DNA from 4 places in the Brevibacillus sp. M2.1A genome. Region 1 is predicted to be linked to each of the others. Evidence: riboswitches for the same ligand, from Rfam matches in the RefSeq annotation. Region 1 holds a riboswitch; each other region holds the start of a gene.
What was found. A riboswitch is a leader RNA that binds a small molecule or an ion and turns the genes downstream of it on or off. The one in region 1 is predicted to bind cobalamin.
Positions count from the first base shown of each region.

Region 2: linked by a shared signal. The riboswitch ahead of metE (5-methyltetrahydropteroyltriglutamate--homocysteine S-methyltransferase) and the one ahead of HP567_RS27260 (energy-coupling factor ABC transporter permease) in region 1 are both predicted to bind cobalamin.
Region 3: linked by a shared signal. The riboswitch ahead of HP567_RS22230 (ABC transporter substrate-binding protein) and the one ahead of HP567_RS27260 (energy-coupling factor ABC transporter permease) in region 1 are both predicted to bind cobalamin.
Region 4: linked by a shared signal. The riboswitch ahead of HP567_RS13640 (ABC transporter substrate-binding protein) and the one ahead of HP567_RS27260 (energy-coupling factor ABC transporter permease) in region 1 are both predicted to bind cobalamin.

Region 1 is NZ_JABSUY020000001.1:5,710,276-5,715,770, reverse strand. It holds gene HP567_RS27270 (GerAB/ArcD/ProY family transporter) at 1-589, opposite strand, end outside; gene HP567_RS27265 (quinone-dependent dihydroorotate dehydrogenase) at 741-1,832, shown strand; cobalamin riboswitch at 1,966-2,159, shown strand; gene HP567_RS27260 (energy-coupling factor ABC transporter permease) at 2,303-3,067, shown strand; gene HP567_RS27255 (energy-coupling factor ABC transporter substrate-binding protein) at 3,064-3,348, shown strand; gene cbiQ (cobalt ECF transporter T component CbiQ) at 3,345-4,142, shown strand; gene HP567_RS27245 (energy-coupling factor ABC transporter ATP-binding protein) at 4,139-4,987, shown strand; gene HP567_RS27240 (hypothetical protein) at 5,043-5,207, shown strand; gene HP567_RS27235 (hypothetical protein) at 5,394-5,495, shown strand, end outside.
Region 2 is NZ_JABSUY020000001.1:3,909,026-3,914,520, forward strand. It holds gene HP567_RS18755 (thiamine pyrophosphate-dependent dehydrogenase E1 component subunit alpha) at 1-520, opposite strand, end outside; gene HP567_RS18760 (acyl-CoA thioesterase) at 844-1,338, opposite strand; gene metE (5-methyltetrahydropteroyltriglutamate--homocysteine S-methyltransferase) at 1,353-3,635, opposite strand; cobalamin riboswitch at 3,781-3,979, opposite strand; gene nrdF (class 1b ribonucleoside-diphosphate reductase subunit beta) at 4,066-5,016, opposite strand; gene nrdE (class 1b ribonucleoside-diphosphate reductase subunit alpha) at 5,071-5,495, opposite strand, start outside.
Region 3 is NZ_JABSUY020000001.1:4,616,201-4,621,695, forward strand. It holds gene HP567_RS22220 (ABC transporter ATP-binding protein) at 1-42, opposite strand, end outside; gene HP567_RS22225 (FecCD family ABC transporter permease) at 52-1,089, opposite strand; gene HP567_RS22230 (ABC transporter substrate-binding protein) at 1,091-2,086, opposite strand; cobalamin riboswitch at 2,243-2,390, opposite strand; gene HP567_RS22235 (MBL fold metallo-hydrolase) at 2,543-3,487, opposite strand; gene HP567_RS22240 (pyridoxamine 5'-phosphate oxidase family protein) at 3,645-4,229, shown strand; gene HP567_RS22245 (MerR family transcriptional regulator) at 4,274-5,032, opposite strand; gene HP567_RS22250 (hypothetical protein) at 5,168-5,338, shown strand; gene HP567_RS22255 (manganese-dependent inorganic pyrophosphatase) at 5,389-5,495, opposite strand, start outside.
Region 4 is NZ_JABSUY020000001.1:2,758,913-2,764,407, reverse strand. It holds gene HP567_RS13655 (dipeptidase) at 1-263, opposite strand, end outside; gene HP567_RS13650 (heme ABC transporter ATP-binding protein) at 483-1,295, opposite strand; gene HP567_RS13645 (FecCD family ABC transporter permease) at 1,292-2,305, opposite strand; gene HP567_RS13640 (ABC transporter substrate-binding protein) at 2,375-3,394, opposite strand; cobalamin riboswitch at 3,564-3,763, opposite strand; gene HP567_RS13635 (M24 family metallopeptidase) at 3,780-4,871, opposite strand; gene HP567_RS13630 (alpha/beta fold hydrolase) at 4,996-5,495, shown strand, end outside.

The sequences.
Region 1 (5,495 bases):
TCTCTGAAATACCGCCGCCTACATAGAGCATCCCGTGAAGAAGAGGACGATACCCATGCTGGAAAAGCGGCAACAAAAGACTATAATCCTTTTTAGGAATATTGCCAAAAGCGATGAAAAATCCGAGCAAAACCACGACAGGCAACAAGATTCCTGCTGTGATTCCTACGGACGTTATTCCCCCGATTGACGCGAGTATGCATAAACCCATTAAGGCTAATGCGGTCACCCACTCGGGTGTTCGAGGCAAGTAGTTGACGGTCGTCCATGTCTGGGTATCGATCAGGTTGGTTAGGGCCATCATGTACAGGCAGACCATGATCGGGGTGAGCAACAGATGGCTGACGATTTTTCCTGAGCGTTGCGCAAGCCATTCATGCAAAGACTGTTGCTTCGTACTTCGATTAACCACAAACAGCAAGTACGCCCAGAAGGAAAAAGGGATACCGGCAATCAACACGCTCAACCAAGCATCTCTTCCGGCTTTACTCAATAAGAGGGGGATAACGGTTACGTGGTTCGTAATGCCGATCGTCAGCATCATCACCATAATGGCTTGACCAATCCCGATTTTTCCGTCCACTTTCATGAAAGACTTATCCCCCTGTGCGTGGTGGTGCTGTTAGGATTTGCCTGCTTGGCTGGAAATATGTATCACGTATAAAGGTTACATCCTCCCGAAAAAGTATGGTATTCTACTATGAGGTAAAAAGGTAGAAACGGAGTAAGGAGTGCAGCCGATGTATCAGCTCATAAGAAAATATCTGTTCCAGCAAGATGCGGAAGAGATTCACGAAAAGACAATTGGTGCCTTAAGGCTGGTGGAGGATTCTGCTCCAGGCAAAAGCATCCTGAAGATGATCTATCAGGTAAAAGACCAGCGGTTGGAGAATAAGCTGTGGGGAATGACGTTTCCGAATCCAGTCGGACTTGCAGCCGGTTTTGATAAAAATGCAGAAGTCTACCATGCGTTGGGTGCCCTTGGTTTTGGATTTGTGGAAATCGGGACATTGACGCCGCAGGGGCAGCCAGGCAATCCGAAGCCCCGATTGTTCCGATTGCCGGAACATCAAGCTGTCATTAACCGAATGGGCTTCAACAATCACGGTGCGTATTTGGCTTCCCAGCATTTGGTCGATTACGCATACTCAGATGTTCCGATTGGGATTAACATTGGGAAAAACAAAGTAACGCCCAATGAAGAAGCGGCCGTCGACTATAGCAAATGTATGGACATGCTCTATGCATACGGTCACTATTTCGTCATTAACATCAGCTCTCCGAATACCCCGAATCTGCGTGACTTGCAGGAAACAGAGAGCTTGCGTCATTTGGTGCGTGCAGTAAGGGAAAAGGCAACCGAAATGGAAGCGCGTTCCATCAAGAAAAAGCCGATTTTGTTGAAAGTAGCGCCAGACATGTCAGATGAGCACATGCGCGATGTGGTTCACGCTGCTGTAGAAGAAGGCATTTCCGGAATTATTGCTACCAATACGACACTATCACGCGAGGCGGTTTCCGGACATCGATTTGCCGAGGAAGCGGGCGGCTTGAGCGGAAGACCTCTTACAGAGCGTTCCACGGCTTGGGTGAAGGAGATTTATCAAGAAGTAGGAGATAAGGTACCAATTATTGGTGTCGGCGGTATTTATAACGGGGAAGACGCCTACGCGAAAATCCGGGCAGGAGCTAGTCTCGTTCAGGTGTATACAGGGATGATTTATCAGGGCCCAGGTATCGCCAAGCAAATCAACAAAAAACTGCTGAAGCTCATGCAACGCGATGGCTTTAAACATATTAGTGAAGTGATTGGCGTAGACGCAAAAGAATAGATAAAACAAAGTATGCATAGGTCGATGGCTCCGTTTGTAAGGGTCATCGACTTATGCGTTTTCGCTTATATTCTTCCGATTTATGTAGTGATCCGGTATAATGATGTGGGACAAACATGAATTGTCAGTCAATTGCATATAGTCGGCGTTAGGTGCCTTTATGTGACGCATAAAGGGTAACAGGGAATCGGGTGAAAGTCCCGAGCGGTCCCGCCACTGTAACCAGGGAGCTCTCTTTGAGAAGGAAACCACTCATTTTCGTATGGGGAAGGACAAGGAGCGCATGGATCTGGAAGCCAGGAGACCTACCTAGTAGCCACACCCACAGAACCTTCGCGGAAAGGAGCGGTGAATACGAGGCAATGAGGCTGTCTAGTCAGTCTGTTGTTTTGTGTGCACATCTCGTCCATTGATGGATGGGATTTTTTTGTTTGGAGGAAAGAACGAAAGTGAGTGAAGGAGGAATGAACATGAATCGATCTCGTCTCGTATCTACTTGTCTGATGATCGCGGGCTTCGTCCTGTATTTTTTGCTCAATGAACCTGAGACAGGACACGCGATGCACATCATGGAAGGGTATTTGCCTTTATCCTGGGCCTTATTTTGGTGGGCTGTCTTCTTGCCATTTTTTATTCTTGGGATTCGCTCGATTAACAAAATTGTAAAAGAACATCCCGAAATGAAGCTCCTAATTGGCGTTGCAGGAGCGTTTGCCTTTGTTTTATCTGCACTGAAAATCCCTTCGGTTACAGGCAGCAGCTCTCACCCGACTGGAACGGGCCTCGGTGCCATTATGTTTGGACCTTTTGCGATGTCTGTGCTAGGGAGCATGGTGCTCTTGTTTCAAGCCCTGCTATTGGCGCATGGAGGTTTGACTACGCTAGGGGCGAATGCTGTATCTATGGCAGTGGTAGGACCAATGGTGGCATACGGAATCTATCGGTTGATCATGAAAGTGGCAGGAAGCCAGCGACTGGCGGTTTTTGCGGCGGCGGCTTTGGCTGATCTCGCTACCTATGTAGTGACTTCGCTTCAACTGGCACTCGCATTTCCAGCTGAATCTGGCGGAGTGTTGGCCTCGTTTGCCAAATTCGCAGGAATTTTTGCATTCACGCAAGTACCGCTCGCCATCAGTGAAGGTCTGTTGACCGTTCTTGTTTGGAACTGGTTGTTATCTTACAACGCAAAAGAGCTTACACAGCTTCGTTTGCTCAAACGGGAGGAATCGCTGTGAAAAAAGGATGGAACTGGCTTTTACTCATTGGAGTAATCGTACTGGCTATTGTCCCGCTGTTGCTGGTTCAGGATTCGGAATTTGGCGGCGCAGATGGCGTGGCAGAGGAAGCGATCAAGGAAATCGCCCCGAACTACGAACCGTGGTTCCAGCCGCTGATAGAGCCGCCAGGGGGAGAGACGGAGAGTCTATTGTTTGCGGTGCAGGCGGCGTTGGGAGCGGGAGTGGTTGGCTACGCCGTGGGCTTGTACAAAGGCCGGTTGGATAAGCGGAAAAAATGAACGGTCTGCAGCTTGATTCTCTCTCTTATCAAAACAGGCTGAAACGTCTGCCGCCTGCTCATAAGCTATTACTGGCGAGCGCATTGTTACTGCTCGTCCTGGTAGGACATGTATGGATGCAGATGGCTGTCGCTGTGTGGATGACGGTATGGGTAGTGGTGTATGCCCGGATTCCTGTCCGTATCTATTTTACCTTTATGATCGTGTCGCTCTCGTTTTTCGCTGCGGGGCTTCCTGCTCTACTAGTTGAAGGGGCGAGAGCAGGAGAAGTGCAGGTCCAGGTCGCGGCAGCATGGGAGCTGGGTTCTTATGTGCTCTATGTGCCGATGTCGTCCTTCAGTAAAGCTTGGATCTTGTTTTGGCGTACCATGGCGAGCTTATCCTGCTTTGCTTTCATTTTGTTTACCGTGCCGTTTGCTGATATTTTGCAGGTGCTTCGCCGGCTACGTATGCCTGTCCTTGTAACTGACTTATTAATGATCATGTATCGGTTTATTTTTGTGTTGGTAACGATTTCTCATCAGCTCTGGATTGCCCAACGTTCGCGCGGAGGTCATCGCGGCTTCCGAGCGACGCTTCGGGATGCAGGGGTTCTCGTTGCGCAATTGTTTGTCAGAGCAATGCGCAAATACGAAGCCTTGCACAAAGGAATGGCGGCTAGGGGCTTTGGGGAGAGCATGCAGGTGCTCTCGTTTCATACCCATGCCCGCTCACGCCGCTATGAGTGGGAGGCAATCGCAGGCTGTATGCTGCTGGTGCTGCTTGAGTGGTGGACAGGAGGTTGGCGGTTATGACATCACGGTTGTTGGAGTTCATCGATTTGCAGTACACGTATCCGGGAGGGCGAGGACCTGTCCTGTCAGGGCTGTCCTTATGGATTCCTGAGGGGAAGAAATGTGTTCTTTTGGGACGGAATGGCTGTGGGAAGTCGACTTTGTTCTTGCATGGAAACGGAATCATCGAGCCACAGCAGGGACAAGTGCTGTGGAAGGGAAAACCGCTTGTCTACAAGCGAGCCGCATTGCAAGAGATGACGCAAAAGGTGGGCTTGGTCTTTCAAGATCCCGAGCATCAGTTGATCGCAAGCACGGTCGCAGAAGATATATCCTACGGTTTATGCAATCAGAAGCTGCCTGTGGAAGTAATCCGGGCAAAGGTAGAAAAGGTGCTGGATGCATTCGGGTTGAGAGAGCTGGCAGAAGCTCCGATTCATCATTTGAGCCTGGGACAAAAACGGCGGCTGGCGCTCGCGGGGGTCATGGTCATGGAGCCAGAGCTTTTGCTATTGGACGAGCCTACTGCGTATTTGGATCGCTATCAGACCAAAAATTTGCTGCGGGAGCTCGATGCCATTCACCGGCAAGGAACAACTGTTTTGATGGCAACACACGATATGGATATTGCCTTTGAATGGGCCGAGTGGATTTGCATCATGGATGCAGGCAGGCTTGTGTTCGCGGGAGATCCGCAGGAGGCATTGGAAAACAGAGCCATGCTGGAGAGTCTTCATCTGGGTATGCCGTTGCTCGTTGATGTGTGGGAGGCACTGCCTGAGCAGTGGAAGCGCGAGTTGGGCGGACATATTCCGCGTTCGGTCGATGAACTACGTGAAATGCTCCGTGTTCAGCGGGTGTGGTGAATGGAGTGGGCGCTTTCGGGTAAGCTAACCCCAAAAAGCCATGGAGGTACGCAGTATGGAACATGACTCTGTCTCGAGTTCATCTGTCCCAAATCATCAGGAAAAAGGAGTCCCTCGCCAAGTAAAGGATGAATTGATGTATCAGGTGTTGGAGAAAGACATGACCACCGCTGAACAGGAAAAGAAGATAAAGGATGATTACCTAAAAGGAAAGGCGTAAATTTGCGCCAAGAAGCCCTTCTCGTCACAAAAAGGCGTGAAGGGCTTTTGGACGTCTTAGGTAAGAGAGGGATTTGATTCTCGCTGAAAAAGTAAGAAGATTTGTGCGGATTTTGTAGGGATATGTCATTTCATCACGAATAACGTAAAGAAGGCACTTACTTACAATGGGAGAAGTGATGAGGTTGTGATTTCAACTTTGAATAAGACGCTATGCGTTCAGCAACTCGTAGAAAAGTTAAGAGACAAGCAGCTTCTTCATGTACCAATCGCTGATCTTCGAGAATCC
Region 2 (5,495 bases), 1.8 Mb from region 1:
TCCAAATGGCTGCCAGGTTGATCCCCTCATGGAACGTCCCCTGGTTGTTCGCTCCGTCACCAAAGAAACATACGCTTACAGCGCCTGTCTGCTTGTACTTGGCAGTCAAAGCGGCTCCGCAAGCAAGCGGATAGCCTCCACCGACAATGCCGTTCGCCCCGAGCATTCCTTTGTCCAAATCCGCAATGTGCATGGAGCCTCCCTTCCCTTTGCAAAGTCCCGTGGCTCTACCGTAAATCTCCGCCATCATTCCATTCAGATCGCACCCCTTTGCGATGCAGTGTCCGTGCCCGCGATGCGTGCTGGTAATGGTATCGCTGTCGTCCAGGTGCGCGCAAAGCCCGACCGCGATGGCCTCCTCCCCCGCGTATAAATGGACGAAACCGGGTATTTTCCCTTGGCCGAACAGGTCGTGCACCTTGTCCTCGAACTTCCGGATCTCCAGCATTTTTTGGTACATCCAAGCGGCCTTTTCGCGGGACAACGGAATCCCTTTGACTTGCTGATCCACTTTCGTCATTTACGTGTCTCCTCCTCGAACATGTTTTATTGAGGTCCAGCCTTTGACTCAAGGGATATCGCAAAAAGTATGCCAACCGCCGAAGCAGGTCACATTGCGGTTTTTTGTAACCGCTTTACTTTTTGGGGGGAACAAAAGTGGACACCTGTCTCGTTTTGTCTCCTTTTGTACACTGGCTCACCGCATACCTTTGGACGGATAAGGGGTACGGCGAGGGACGAACTTTTGGAAATGGGTTATGTTTGCGAATAAAATAAGGAAGCCTCCGGTAACCTGTCGCAAACAAGTTAACCGAAGGCTTCTATGTAGCACGGTGTTTCTCCTTACCTCTCTTCCTTCCGCTTCCTTCTCAATACATGGCGTTCCTTCGCTTTTTCATACTGTATCCGCTCTTCTTCTGTACCAGGAATGACACCAGGCACGCTCGTCGGCTTTCCTTGATCGTTGAGGGCAATCATCGTCAGATACGCGCGTGCTGTCATCCGCTTTTCTCCGGTCAACAAGTTCTCCGCTTCCACTCTCACGAATACTTCCATCGATGTCTTATGTGTCCAGGTGACATAGGCCTCCAGGTTGATTGCTTCCCCCGTCTTGATTGGCGCTAGAAAATCAAAGGAATCGCTGGACGCAGTGACAACAGGCTTACGGCAATGCCGCATGGCTGCGATGCAGGCGATCTTGTCAACGTATGCCATGACTTTCCCGCCGAAAATGGTATGGTGGTGATTGGTATCCGGCGGCAAGACGAGATCAGTCAAAAAGGTTCTCGATTGTTGGATCGGTCGCGCTTCTGTCATCATTTGTGTGGCTCCTCTCATCGTGTGCACCTTCCCTACTGGGCTGTCAAACGACTCCGAATCGCTTTGGTTGCCGCAACCATGTTTCGCAATGACTGAACGGTTTCTTCTCTCCCTCTTGTCTTCAGCCCGCAATCCGGGTTAATCCAAAATTGATCAGGTGGAAGTACTTGTACACCTCGGGCTACCATATCTTCCATCTCAGAGACAGCTGGAACTCGGGGGCTATGGATATCGTATACGCCGAGCCCGATGCCTTTGTCATATGTACCTGTTTCGAACACTGACACGAGCTCTCCGTGGCTGCGGGAAGTCTCAATCGAAATCACATCGGCATCGAGCTCACTGATGACATCCATGAAATCATGGAATTCGCAGTAGCACATATGTGTATGAATCTGTGTGCTCGGCGCAACGGTAGAGGTCGCTAGACGAAACGCTCTGACTGCCCATTCGAGATAAGCGGCTTGCTCTTCTTTTTTGAGCGGAAGTCCTTCGCGCAGCGCTGGTTCATCGACTTGAATCATGAGAATCCCCGCTTCTTCCAAGGCTTCTACTTCCTTTCGCAATGCCAAGGCAATTTGTTCGCACACTTCTTCTCTGAAGACATCTACCCGAGCAAACGACCAGTTCAAAATGGTTGCTGGGCCCGTTAACATGCCCTTCATTGGTTTGTCGGTCAATGATTTTGCATACACACTTTCCTTGACCGTCATTGGTGCCACAAACTCTACATCTCCGTAAATAATAGGAGGCTTGACGCAGCGGGAGCCATATGATTGCACCCAGCCGTTTTTCGTGAACAAAAAGCCATCGAGCTTTTCGCCAAAATACTCAACCATATCTGTTCGTTCGAACTCACCATGGACCAGGACATCCAGTCCGAGCTCTTCTTGGATCTCGATCCATTCCTTGATTTGCGCCTGAATGAAAGCATCGTATTGCTCCACTGACCAACTCCCTTTTTTAAACTGTTGTCGGGCTTGGCGAACCTCTGCCGTCTGCGGGAAGCTTCCGATTGTGGTAGTTGGCAGCAGTGGCAACTTCCACGTATTTTGTTGAATCTGTCGACGTTCGGGATAAGGAACACTTCTTTCAAGTTTTGCAGTAGCGATTTGACGTAAAGCATTCTTTACTTCTCCCCGATTCCTCGCTGGGGATAATGCTAGCCTCAGCAAGTCCGCTTCATTTTGGGCGATCTCTTTTGATATAACATACTTACCGTATCGGAATCCTTGGACTAAAAGCTGTACTTCCCCCAGTTTTTCGTCAGAAAACGCCAATGCAGGCATGACTTCCTCTGGCAAACCGCTCTCTGCCTCAACCGTCACCGGTACATGCAACAAACTACTGGACGGCTGCAGCCACAGCTTTTCGAGCGGAACAATCTCGGAAATTTCTTTGACCAGCTCCCATTTCTCCTCAATGGATGCACGCCATATGTTTCGACCGTCGATGATTCCCGCTGCGAGAATCTTGCCTGCTGGAAACCCGTGTTTTTTCAGATTGGTTAGATTTCGCTTCGCTCCGTGTACAAAATCAAGACCGATTCCCTTTACCGGTAAGGAAACCAGCTCCTCATACCAATCCACTGCTTCAAAATAGGTTTGCAGCATGCACTGCAGATGTGGTAGAGCTTGACCCATTTGCGCATAGATACGCTTGATGAGGGCGCGTTCTTGCTCCGAAACATCCAGTACAAATGCAGGCTCATCGATTTGCACCCATTCCACACCGTGCAGCTCCAACTCCTGGAGAACGTCTATGTAGAGCGGTACGAGTTGATCCACGACGATCTCCAATTCGTTTTTCTCATATCCTTTGGACAATTTGACAAACGTATACGGGCCTACAATGACGGGCTTTCCGATGATGCCATACTTTTCTTTGGCCTCCAAATATGCCTGGAGAGGCTTGTTCTCGGTTATGGTTGGTTGTCGTTCCCCGAATTCCGGGACGATATAATGGTAGTTCGTGTTAAACCATTTCGTCATTTCGCTGGCGACAGCTTCTTTCGAACCGCGAGCCATGGCGAAGTATGTCGCTAATGAAACCGGGCCGCCCTCGTATTCATAGCGCTTGGGGACCAATCCAAACATCACAGCCATATCCAGCATGTGATCGTAGTACGTAAAGTCACCTACAGGGATCAGCTCGACCCCTTTTTCCTGCTGAACCAACAGGTTTTGGTGACGGATTTGCTCCATTTGCTGAACCAGGCTTGCCTCATCGAGGGTGCCAGCCCAAAATGCTTCCAATGCCTTTTTCCACTCGCGGTTCTTCCCGATCCGTGGATATCCCAAATTGCTGCTTTTCATGAGCTTCCTCTCCATTCTTCATTCGATCCTGACTTGAATCCGCCCAATAAAAAAGGCATCTCCAACGATCAAAAAGAACGTTAGAAATGCCAAATAAGCACTGAGATCACAGCATCCTAACACCTCCCTATCTCCCGTAGGTTAAGCAGTGTCGTCGAAACAGGCAGGTCTCCTGACTTTGGGATCATCATCTGCACATGCCTTCCCAATCCGTTTGGATCAGTGGCTGATAAATGTGCCGACTCCCCACATACAGTGGCGGGACCGTGTCGGATTCTCACCGACTTCCCTTTTCATCCTTGGTCGAGCTTGATAACCAAAGAACCTGTTCCCACTCTTATGAAATTGTCATGGTTCTGTGAAGTGCCCCCTTAAACGAGCAGGGCAGCATACTGTTCATACAGTAACACAGATTCCATTTTTTGTCATACTAAAATCTAAAATCATCGTCCGTCAATGGTTCTACGTTTAGCGTGCGGACATAACCATTTCCTTTTTTCGAGAAGAAGTCATGCTGCTTCGTCTGCGTACGAATTCCGTTCAGCACGATTGGGTTCACTTCTTCCTCCGGGAAAAGCGGGTCCAGCCCCAAATTCATCAATGCCTTGTTCGCGTTGTAGCGCACGTAGGCATGAACCTCGTCAGCCAATCCGATTTCCGTATACAACGAAGTCGTATAGGCCTCTTCATTTTCTTGCAGCTCATGCAAAAGGGCATACAGCTCCTCTTTTGCTGCGGTCTGCTCGACCACACTCAGACCTTGATAGACTTCTTGCGCGAGAACGCCGACATAGAGTCCATGGATGCTCTCGTCGCGAACAATCAAATCGATAATTTCCCCGCTGCTTGTCATCTTTCCTTGACCCGCCAAATAGAGCGGATAGAAGAAGCCGCTGTAAAACAGATAACTTTCCAGGAAGACGGACGCTACCATCGCCATATACAAATCTTTCGGTTTCTCAATTTCTTGATAGCGTTTCGAGATGAGGGCCGCTTTCTTTTGCAGATGTGGATTATTTTCTACCCACGAAAAAATACCGTCAATCTCTTCTGTCGATGCCAGCGTGGTAAAAATACTGCTGTACGATTTGGCATGGATTTGCTCCATCATGCCCATGAAGGCGAGAACCGCTTTTCTTTGCAGTCCATCGACATGCTCCATGATTTTCGGCATCCCTACTCCACCTTGAACCGTATCCAGCAAGGTGAGACCGCCCAATACTTTTTTATACGTGTCCCGTTCAGTTGCACTGAGCTCCATCCAGGCCATCTTGTCATCTGATAGCGGAATCTCATCATCCGTCCAGAACTGCATGATGTTTTGATTCCAAAACGTCATCGTAAAATCGTCGTCCGGCCTGTTCCAATTGACTGCTTTCATATGGCGTTCCTCTTCTCTTTTTGCTTGATGCTTTTCCTTTATGAATCGCGTTCACTAAACCGCGCAGCTAATGCACTCTTCTACAGTCAAATGCTTCGTACGCGTATAGTAGAGTGACTTCAGACCTTTTTTCGCTGCGTAAATGTAATAGCGAGCCAGTTCTCTGGTTGAAATGTTGCTGTTCACGTGCAGCACAGTCGATATTCCTTGGTCGATGTGCTCTTGAATTTCGGCAATCAGATCAATTACTTTGAATTGATCGATCACATATGCCGATTTGTAGTAAAAATAGTTTTCCTGCGACAAGTACGGCATCGGGTAATACGTCGTAGAGTTGGCATACGTTCTCGTTTCGATATGCTCAACGATTGGCATCACGCTAGAAGTCGCATTCTGAATGTAGGAAATGCTCTGTGTCGGTGCAATCGCCAAACGATACGCATGGTAAACGCCATGCTTTTGCACCTTTTGCTGTAGCT
Region 3 (5,495 bases), 1.1 Mb from region 1:
CGTATCCTGATACGATTTCTGCAAGCTGCGCACATTGATCATAAGCTTACGTTACCTCTTCCTAAAGCGTTTATTTTGCTTCAATAAATAAGCGAAAAACGGTGCTCCCAGAAATGCTGTCACGACACCGAGCGGGATTTCTGTGGGACTTAGCAGCATTCTGGCGAGAGTGTCGGCCCACAGCACATAGATGCCACCGCAGATCGCAGCCATCGGCAGCAAAATACGGTGGTCAGGACCAACCAGCATACGGACGAGGTGCGGTACCACCAGGCCAACGAACCCGATAATTCCCGCGATAGAAACCGCCGCTGCCGTCAAAAGAGTCGAGACGACCAGAACCACCATCTTTGTTCGATCCACATGGACGCCAAGATGCGCAGCCTGCCGCTCGCCCAATGCAAAAAGGTTCAAGGAACGCGCATAGCTCACCAGCACCATTCCACCTATGACCAAGTACGGAATCAAGACGTACGTAAAGGCCCAGCCCCGAAATGACAGGCTGCCCATCAGCCAGAACACGATCTCATTCACCGTCTGATCGGATAGCGAAACCATAAAGGAAACGAGCGAGCCGAGAAAAGCCTGCACCACAACTCCAGACAAAATCAGGGTCTCTGTTTGGAGCTTTCCTTGCGTGTTCGCGAGTCCGAGTACGATCCATAGACTGAGCAGTCCTGTAAGAAATGCGACGACAGGCGTGCTCCATGCACCCAAAAAGCTGATTTGCAAGCCAAACAGGATCAAAAAGGCTGCTCCGACAGCAGAACCTGATGCCACGCCCATCGTAAACGGATCGGCGAGCGGATTGCGCAAAACTCCCTGAAAGCCCGCTCCCGCAAGCGACAAGCAAGCCCCAATCAAGACAGCCAATACAACGCGTGGAAAACGAACCTTCATGACAATTTGCTCAGATGACTCTGGCCACGTTACGGCAATCCAGTCAGAGAAGCCCGGGATCTGCTGGAGCAGGATGAGCCATACTTGTGAGATCGGGAGTTGTGCCGCCCCCATCGAGATGCTGATGACTATTGATGCCAGAAGGACGAGACAACTGACTCCTCCCCATATGAACAATCGTTTCTTCATTTTATTTCACCAAGTCAGGGTAAATCGCCTTGGCTACTTCGATCAAGCCTTGTGTAATGCGCGGACCAGGACGGGACAAAATATTTTGGTCCATGCCAAAGATTTGTTTTTCACGAATCGCCTTCATTTTATCCCAACCATTGCGATTCGCGATCATATCCTCCAGCTTGACGCCGGTCTTTTCATCGGTAATTCCGCTCGCATACAAAATGACGTCTGGGTCGTTTTGCAAAATCTTTTCTTCACTGATCGGATTCCAGCCCTGGGTGTCAGAAGCAATATTTGTCGCTCCAGCCAGTGTGATGAGTTCGTCCATGAATTCGCCTTTTCCGACTGTCCAGCCTGGAGAGAATTCCAGGTATACCTTTTTCTTCTGTTCCGGTTTTACATTTTTCACTGCATCTTGAACGTACGCGATGTCTTTCTTCATTTGCGCGACGACTTTTTCGGCTTGTTCCTGTGTATTCGTGATAACTCCCATTGTTAAAACATTGTTAAGGATGTCATCCATCTTTGTCGGATGAGTAATGTAGACGGGCATTCCGAGAGATTTTAGCTTGTCAGCCACTGGCTTCTCCATCGAAATCCCACCAACGACCATATCCGGCGTTTGAGCGAGAATGGCTTCTTCATTCGGTTTGACGACGCCGCCAATTTTCGGCTTTGCCTTCGCCGCTTCTGGATAATCGTCATAGTCTGAGACAGCTACGATCCGATCTTCCAAGCCTAATGCGAACAATATCTCTGTCTCGGCAGGTGATGTTGAGACGATTCGCTCAGGAGCTTTTGCAAAGGTTACTTCTTTTCCAGTCGCATCCGTGACTGTCAATGGATACGTTGTTTGTTTTGCAGGCTGCTCGGCCGCGCTCTCTTGCGGTGTTGTCTGCGGTGCACCTGTTTGTCCACCTGGTGCTGGCTGGCTGTTATCATTACCCGCACAACCCGCGAGGCTCGCCGCTACCAGTAGTGGGATCATGAATCGCAATGAACGTTTCATATGTAGAACTTCCTTTCGTCATGTCTGATTGACTGTACCTTCCAATAAAAAAAGCGACCCTTGCTTCCATTCGGAAATCAAAGGGTCGGCACCTCAGGGCAAACAGACAGGATGGTCTGCTTCCTGAAATAGGCCGATCCTTTCCGCGAAGGCAACAGGCACGAAAACAAACAGGCAGGTCTCCTGGCTTACGGCTGAGGAACGAGCCGATTTACAGTGGCGGGACCGCGTCGGATTTTCACCGACTTCCCTTTTCACCCGATCTTTTTTTAAAAGACGAGGCACCTATTTGCTGTTACGTTTGAAATTGTCACAGTCCATGATTCATCCTACATCATAGCATTCCTTGGATGAAAAAAGAATGACAAACACGTAAGCCAATACTTTCTTGCCTAACTAAAAATGAAAAACGCCTGAACAAAAGGTTCAGGCAAATGTAAAGCTTTTCACAGGCTATTATTCTCGTTTGTGCAAATAATCCAGAATGCCCATGGAGCATACTTGCAAATCGAGCTTGAGTACTTCGAAAACGTCGTGGTCACCACTGATGCCTTGTGACTGTAGATGATCCGAGATTCGTTCCAACAGCGTACGAGACAGTTCTTCATAGGTTTGTCCAGCAGCAATCGCTGACTCTCCTTCCTCCACAAACACGGGGAGCCACTCACGTATTTGACGGTACACATCATCTACCTGCTCAGACATCCCAAAATGACCAAAGTAAATGCGATTTAGCTTGCGCGCTTCAAAACGGCTTAGAGACGCTAACATGGCATCTGGGTCAAACTGATTCGGCGAAGTAGATGGCAGCACGAGGTGTATGCCATCCTTTTGAAGCTGTGGATAAAGTACACCTGCCGTATCCCCTGTGAACATGCCGCGGCTTACGGGATCGTAGATGCTGAAATGATGATTGGCATGTCCCGGCGAATCCAGAAACTCTAACACGCAATTTTCTCCGATCTTCAGTGTATCCCCGTCGCCGCGAATCAAAAGCCTCTCCTCGGGAACTGCCACGATCGGATCGAACAATCGATCAAAATCATCGTGATAAACCGCTCTCGCCCCTGCGATCAGTCGGCTCGGATCTACGAGATGACGTGCACCTTTCGGGTGGACGACGACCTTTGCGTTTGGACAATCCTTCAAAAACAGTCCTACTCCTCCTGCATGATCCAAATGAATATGTGTCACAATGATGTATTTTACTTGTTCCGGCGTATAACCGAGCTTGGCGAGACCGGCCTTGATGTATGGGACTGAGGGGCTTGGTCCTGTTTCGACCAAAGTCAGTTCTTCTTCAGCGATGACATAAGTCCCCGTACGCTCTGGCCAGCCCATATCGAAACCGTCTATCAAATGAATGCGCTCCCCTAAGTAAATAGGCTGTGATGATTGCATGTAAATGCTCCTCCTTTTCAAAAATCATTTTGTTGCGAGAATATTTACACTTTATCACCTATTTGGGAGGCGCTGGTGAAAAACAACACAAAATCTTCATATTTTTATCGTAATATAAGGGCAGTAAAAAAATTCCATTACTTGGAGGGGTGCAAAAATGGGTCAGCTTTTTTCCGAGTTACGACCTGAGCATGAGAAGTTTATCAAGAAGCAACGGGTGTTCTTTGTTGCCTCTGCTCCAATGGACACAGATGGTCACGTGAATCTTTCACCGAAAGGGTACGATTCTTTTCGCATAATATCCCCAAATGAGGTCGCCTATTTGGACCTGACTGGAAGTGGAAACGAGACCAGTGCACATCTACAGGAAAATGGCAGGATTACGATCATGTTCTGTGCATTTGAAGGCCCACCTCTCATCATGCGCCTATTCGGCAAAGGAACGGTTATTCTCCCAGATACACCTCGCTGGGATGAGCTCGTAAATGACTTCCCGCTTCTGCCTGGTGCTCGTCAAATCATTACCGTAAACATACAGGAAGTAAAGACTTCTTGCGGCTGGGCTATCCCCTTCTATTCCTATTCAAAAGAACGCGAAACCCTTCAGAAATGGACTTTGGCTAAAGACGAGCAGGAGCTGCTTGATTATCAAAAGGAATACAACGTAGTAAGCATGGATGGCTTGCCAACACCCTTGGGACAAAAGCTTTTCCCCGCAGCAGGTGGGGATAACAAAGCGTAAAACAAAAAGAAGCTGCCCTGCTCGCAGCTTCTTTTTTTGACACCTCACTTGCTGGTATAAATGGCCACTGCATCGCGGAGAAACTCGGCTACACCTGGCTGCTCCTTGTCATAGTAAGCCGTGAAGCGCGGGTCATCAACATACATCTGGGCCACACCTGCGTGGGCTTCCTTACTGTAGCTGTCCCAATAAAAACTCAGCCATTGACGGTGAAGATCTGCTGCTTTTTGCGCTAATTCATGAGCAGGATCACCTGTCGAAAAAGCCTGCGCCAACGTCTCGTGCAGCTCTGCGTTCAATTTCTCCAGCGCGGCATATTGTTCTTCTGTCATGCCTTTGACCTTCTGATTCGATTTTTCGATTCGGTCACTTCCATATTTTGCACGAATTTCTTCTCCGTATTGCGCCTCGTTGTCGTCAATCAACTTTTGCTTGAAGCCTTCAAATTTTTGTTTGTCACTCATCGTTTTGGTCCCCTCTCTTTGTGCTAATGTCAAATCGACATTGGCGATTAACGCATCCAATTGCGCTCGCCTTTCCAGGAGCTTCTCGCGGTGCTCCAGCAGTGCCCGGTCAGCATCAAAGGTTGGTGAATCCAGGATCTCCTTGATTTCCTCCAAGCTCACCCCCAGCTCGCGGTAAAAAAGGATTTGCTGCAATCGATCAACCTCTTGCTGTCCGTAAATGCGATACCCTGACGAATTGATTCTCGCCGGCTTGAGAAGGTCAATTTCATCATAGTATCGGAGCGTCCGGGTGCTGACACCCGCCAGGAGTCCTAGCTTTTGCACCGTATATTCCATGTTCATTCCTCCTGACAAATTGATCGTACACATTTACGGACCGTCAATGTCAAATACATTTTCACAAAAAATTGGCGTTACTTCATTTTCATTATTTGCTAAAATATAGGTAAAGCCATACAAGGGGGGACTTCGATGCTCTATATCATCGGCTTCATTGTAGCTATAGTCGGTGCCGGATGGGGATTAACAGGGCTGCTCAGTCTTAAAGCGAGAGATAAACATGCCATCACCCATTACACTGATGATGCTTATGCCCAGCAAACCTTGTTCCAGATGCATAACAACCCTACCCAAGGCATGTAAAGATAAAAAATGGCTGCCCGCATCGTGTGCATGGCAGCCATCTTTCTTTTTTACAGAGCTTGGAATGTATCAGTCAATACCGGTACGATTTGCTTCTTGCGGGAGACAACGCCCTTCAGAACAGCTTTGTTGTCCACCAATGTTACTTGGTATGCTT
Region 4 (5,495 bases), 3.0 Mb from region 1:
GCCGCCTCTGCATGCAAAGCACTGATCTGGTTGAGCGCCTTGCGAAGACTCATCTCTGGTACAAAAGCATCCTCGACGAACACGGCTGCCACAATGGAATGCACGCCACCCTGCTGGAACCGTGGCAAGTACTCCGTCTCGATCATTTTGGTTCGACCATATCCACGCTGAATCTCCACATCCATCAGCAGATCAAAATGCCCATCCAAAACGTGAACACCGTCGTGAAATTTGCGCGCCTGTTCTCTCGTTACTTCCGTCATACGGGTCATCTCCCATCTTGTTCTATGAATTTTCTGATCGAAATAAATTTGGCTATATCCAACAAATTCGCGACGTATTGCACGGCTCCTCTGATCAATAAGAGACCCTTTCATCTAACTGGTGGAAAGATTGAATTTTCTGCCGTCGGCTTAACAAAAAAGGACGCCGACTAGGCATCCCCCTCTTATGAAAATCAAAGAAACTCAACTTGCACCTTATTAATTGGCTCCACTCATTACCTTCTGGATAGGTGGCTTTACACGGATCGCTTCCGAGTAGAAATACACATGCTTTTTTCCTGTAATAGGATGGGTCATCACTTCTGTTTCTACTCCGAAAACATCCCGGATCAGATTGGGTGTCAAGACCTCCTCTGGCGTTCCCGATGTAACGATTTCCCCCTCACAGATTACGTACAGCCGATCACAGTACATCGCTGCGATATTGAGATCATGCAGCGAAGACAAGACCGTAATCCCCAACGTTTTGACGAGATCCATGACCTGCAACTGGTATCGAACATCCAAATGATTCGTCGGCTCATCAAGAACAAGAAACTGCGCTTGCTGCACCAAAGCTCTGGCAATCAGCACCCGCTGCTTCTCCCCACCGGATAAACTGAAAAAGCTGCGATCAGCGTATGTATGCATCCCTACCCGTTGTAGTGCATCTTCACAAATCCGAACGTCTTCCGCGTTATCGGACTGAAATAGTCGCTTATGCGGGGCACGTCCCATATTCACGATTTCGGTCACCGAAAAATCGAATTCGACAGAGGTCTCCTGCCGTACTGCCGCCATTCGCTGAGCGTTTTGGCGTGAGGTTAGCTTGTATACGTCGTCGCCATCGAGTGAGATCCATCCCGAACGCGGCTTCAGTACGCGATAAATGCTTTTTAGCAACGTGGACTTCCCACTGCCATTCGGCCCGATCAGCCCCACAAACTCTCCAGAGCGCACCTCCAGACTGACGTTGTGCAGGATTCCCTTTTTCTCCAGTTCGACCGATATATTCTCAACCTGCAAATTCATCGTCCGCTACCTCCAAAGGAATAAGAACTCCGCAGCATCAACCAGATAAAGAATGGACCTCCACACAGTGCTGTCAAAATACCAATCGGCAGCTCTTCCGGTGCAAAGGCAAGCCTGGCAACTACATCAACCCAGATGAGAAAGATCGCGCCAAACAAAGCGCTGACAGGCAGAACACGTCTGTGATCTGATCCAACCATTACACGGACGATGTGGGGCATCATTAATCCGACAAAACCGATTGATCCCGCGATGGACACGATCACCCCCGTGAGCAGTGCCGTGATCACCAGGAGAAGCTTGCGGAATTGTACCGTATTCACCCCCAATGTCCCCGCTGACTCTTCGCCCATCAGCATCGCATTGAGCGAGCGGTATTGGGCCATTAAGACGATGAGACAGATGACGACAATCATTGTAGGGATCGTCAGGTATTCCCATTTCCCGCCAGCCAGACTGCCACTTAACCAAAACAGAACCGTCCCAATTCCATGCTCATTTGGCGCTGAAAAAACAAGCAGACTGGTAATGGCCGACAAGATCGCAGATATCGCAATTCCAGCCATGAGCAGGCGTACCGTCGAGTTTTGTCCACCAATACGGGATAGCGTAAAAATAAGAATGATGGACACAAGGGAGCCTGTAAAAGCGCCAAAGGATAGCGCATACTGCCCGTACATGCTGAATGCTCCAAAAATAATTACCGAGGTAGCGCCAACCGAAGCACCTGAAGATACGCCTAACACATACGGGTCAGCCAGGGAGTTGCGAACCAACGATTGAATCGCTACTCCCACGACAGACAGACCTGCGCCGACGATTGCCCCCAAGAGTACACGAGGAAAGCGAATATCCCAAATAATCGTTTGCTCACCTTTGGACCAATCCACTTCGATCCATTGGGTCAACATCGGAATTTTTGATAAGGCGATTTTCCATACCGTAGTCGGCTTAATCTCTACTGATCCCAGGGTAACTGCGAACGTAATCGAGAGGAAAAGTCCGACCAGTAAAGTAATGATGATATAAGGTAACTTGATCTGTTGCAGTGCTATTCCCTCCCTTAAAAGGGGCGTACTCTATTTGAATTTATCCGGGTAGAGTCCTTCCGCCAAAATTTTCAGCGCAATCGGTGCTCGAACACCTTCAGAAGCTGCGGACAAAGGCAATACCATTAGTCGTTGATTTTTAATCGCAGGGATATCCGCCAATTCTTTTTTACTCAAAAGGAAATTGCGTTTTTGCTCGACGGTTCTATCCCCGTAATCTACGATAATAATCACGTCTGGATTGCGACTTACTACTTGTTCCCAACTTACCTCTGCCCAACCCTTTTGAATATCGTCAAAAATATTCTTACCGCCTGCATTCTTGATTAAGGATGTCATGTAGTTGTTGGCTGCTGTGAATGGTTTATCTTCCCCGTTGTCGTACACGAACACTTTTAGTGGCTCGTCAATCTTGCCAATTTTACTCATTGTTTGATCCATTTCACTCTTCATTTTATGGATCAAATCATTGGCTTTGTCCTCCACACGGAAAATGCGTCCAATGTTCGTAATGTCCGCAAACACATCGTCGATAGTCGGGCCAGGCATGCTAGATGACGCTTGCAGATACGATTTGATGCCAACCTTTTCCAAATCTTGCATCGATCCTACGCCCTTTTCGCCGAATCCACTTTTCCATCCGGCGTATACAAAGTCTGGGTTCGCTGCCAGCAGCACTTCTTTCGTAGGATACTTGTCAGACAGTACCGGAATCTTGTCGTAATCTGCTTTTAACTCAGGAAGGATTTCATCATCCAGGTAAGCAGTTCCGACCATTTTATCAGCAAGGCCCAATGCCAGCATGATTTCGGTGACGTGCTGGTTCAAAGTCACTGCACGCTCAGGTGCTGTTGGATAAGTCATTTCGATACCATTATTGGTTAGTGTTACTGGCTTGCCTTCTGCTGCTGGAGCAGCTGTTTGTTCTGTTTTGGCTGGAGCCTGTGTTGTCGTAGTGGAGCCGCATGCCGAAACCAAAAGCATGGCAGCTGTCATAATACCGAAAGCTAGTCCTTTTATTACTGTATGCGTTTTGTTTGCCTTCATCATCTGTAATCCTCTTTTCTGTTTGGAAATGATGGCTTGAACCAAATCCTCCACAAAAAAGCACCCCCCATTTCAATCGGGAGGTGCATGACAAACGTAGATATAACTATAAGCAGGCATAAAGGCGCCCTTTCATAGACTGCTTCCACATCTGCCCCATCCTCGTGGGTCGATTGTATAGGATCGCATGGCAGGTCTCCTGGCTTACGGATCAACACACCCAGCTACCTTCCCATTTTTTGTCTTCCAAAAAACAGTGGCTATTTGCTAGGCACTCCTCGTTACAGTGGCGGGACCGCGCCGGTTTCTCACCGGACTTCCCTTTTAAGCTGACGGCATATGCCATCCAGCACCATTCGATACGTATTCAATTTTTATGATTTCTTCATTAGTTGATGGAAGTCAGTTTTTTCGGGAACTGCGTGAGTATTTCAACTCCCGTTTCCGTAACCAATACATCGTCTTCAATCCGCACGCCGCCTACACCTGGCAAATAGATGCCCGGCTCGATCGTAAAAACCATCCCTGGTCGAAGCACTTCTTGGTTCTGGCTGTGAACAGACGGATATTCATGTACATCCATCCCAAGTCCGTGCCCAAGACGGTGCATGAAGTATTCACCGTAGCCTTTTGCAGTGATGACATCGCGAGCGGTTTTATCCAAATGCGCAAAGGTCACACCCGGACGAATCTCAGCAATTGCCGCTTCGTTGGCCGCCAATACCGTCTCGTAAATCTCTTGCAGCTGGGCACTGATCTCGCCTACAGCAAAGGTACGAGTAATATCGGATACATATCCGTTTGCAGCTACTCCGATATCAAACAAAAGCAAGTCGCCTTCTTGCACCTGGCGGGTTCCTGGCTTTCCGTGTGGAAGTGCCGACTTCTCCCCTGCCAATACCATGGACGTAAAGGATGGGCCTTCTGCGCCCAAGCGCTTCATCTGGAATTCCAGCTCAGCTACGATTTCTGTCTCGGTCATGCCTTTCTGAACTTTCTTCAGGGTCTCCCGCAAGGAATCCTCGACCAACTGAACAGCGTATTTCAGACGATCCACTTCATCCACGGATTTGATCAAACGCATTTCACGGAGTGGCTCTTCCACGTCCACATAGCTTGACGCCAGAACAACTTGTCCAAGTGCTTCATAGCGCTCGACAGTCATATGACTTTTCTCAATACCGAGCTTCGCCAAGTTCGCTGGCAACACTTGCTTGAGAATTTCATACGGGTTTTGGATATCCGTATGTGTATGGATATCTTGAACGAACGAAGCTTCTGCCGCTGCTTCACGATCAAGAGCAGGTACAATCAAGGAAGGCTTTCCCTCAGCAGGAATAACAAGACCCATAAAACGTTCATGCGGGTCTGTAAAAAATCCGGTCAAATAGTAGACGTGCTTGGGAGAGGTAATCAACACCGCGTTCAGCTCTTGCTCTGTCAAAAACGTGTGGAGCTTCGAAATGCGCTCTTGAAACAACTTCTTCACCCTGCTTTCACCAATTATTCTATTGCGAGAATACCACTTCCCCATCAAAAAAAGAAGAGTTCAATTGAAAAATCTCCCTTGGATCGGACAACCTATAAGTGGGGTGAAAATGAAAATGGAACAAATACTCGTCCATCAGGATGGCAAACAGTTTGCTTTTCACATATCAGGAAAAGGCCAGCCGTTATTGTGTATCCATGCGCCATGTATCGGCTCTATCAATTTTGTTTATCAGCAAACACTCGCAGATACATATCAGCTCATTGTCCCTGATTTACCCGGACATGGCGACAGTTCTCCGATGGAGAAGCCCTTTTCCATTGGGGAGTTGGCAGAACGGCTCCATAAGCTGATCCCGGCACTCGGCATTGAGCGTCCCTTTATTTTGGGCTACTCCCAAGGTGCCTCTATCGCCCTTGAATATTGTCTTCGCTATCCTGATCATGCACAAGGCGGTATACTCGTGAGCGGATTTTCCGAAGTGAATGACCTGTATTTACATGGACGATTTTGGATGGCCCAGGCGTTGTCGATGCTTCACGGAGTTCCTCTTCTTGCCCGTTCCATTGCTTCCTCACATGTCGATAACCCAGAAATGCGCGAAAAATGGACGGC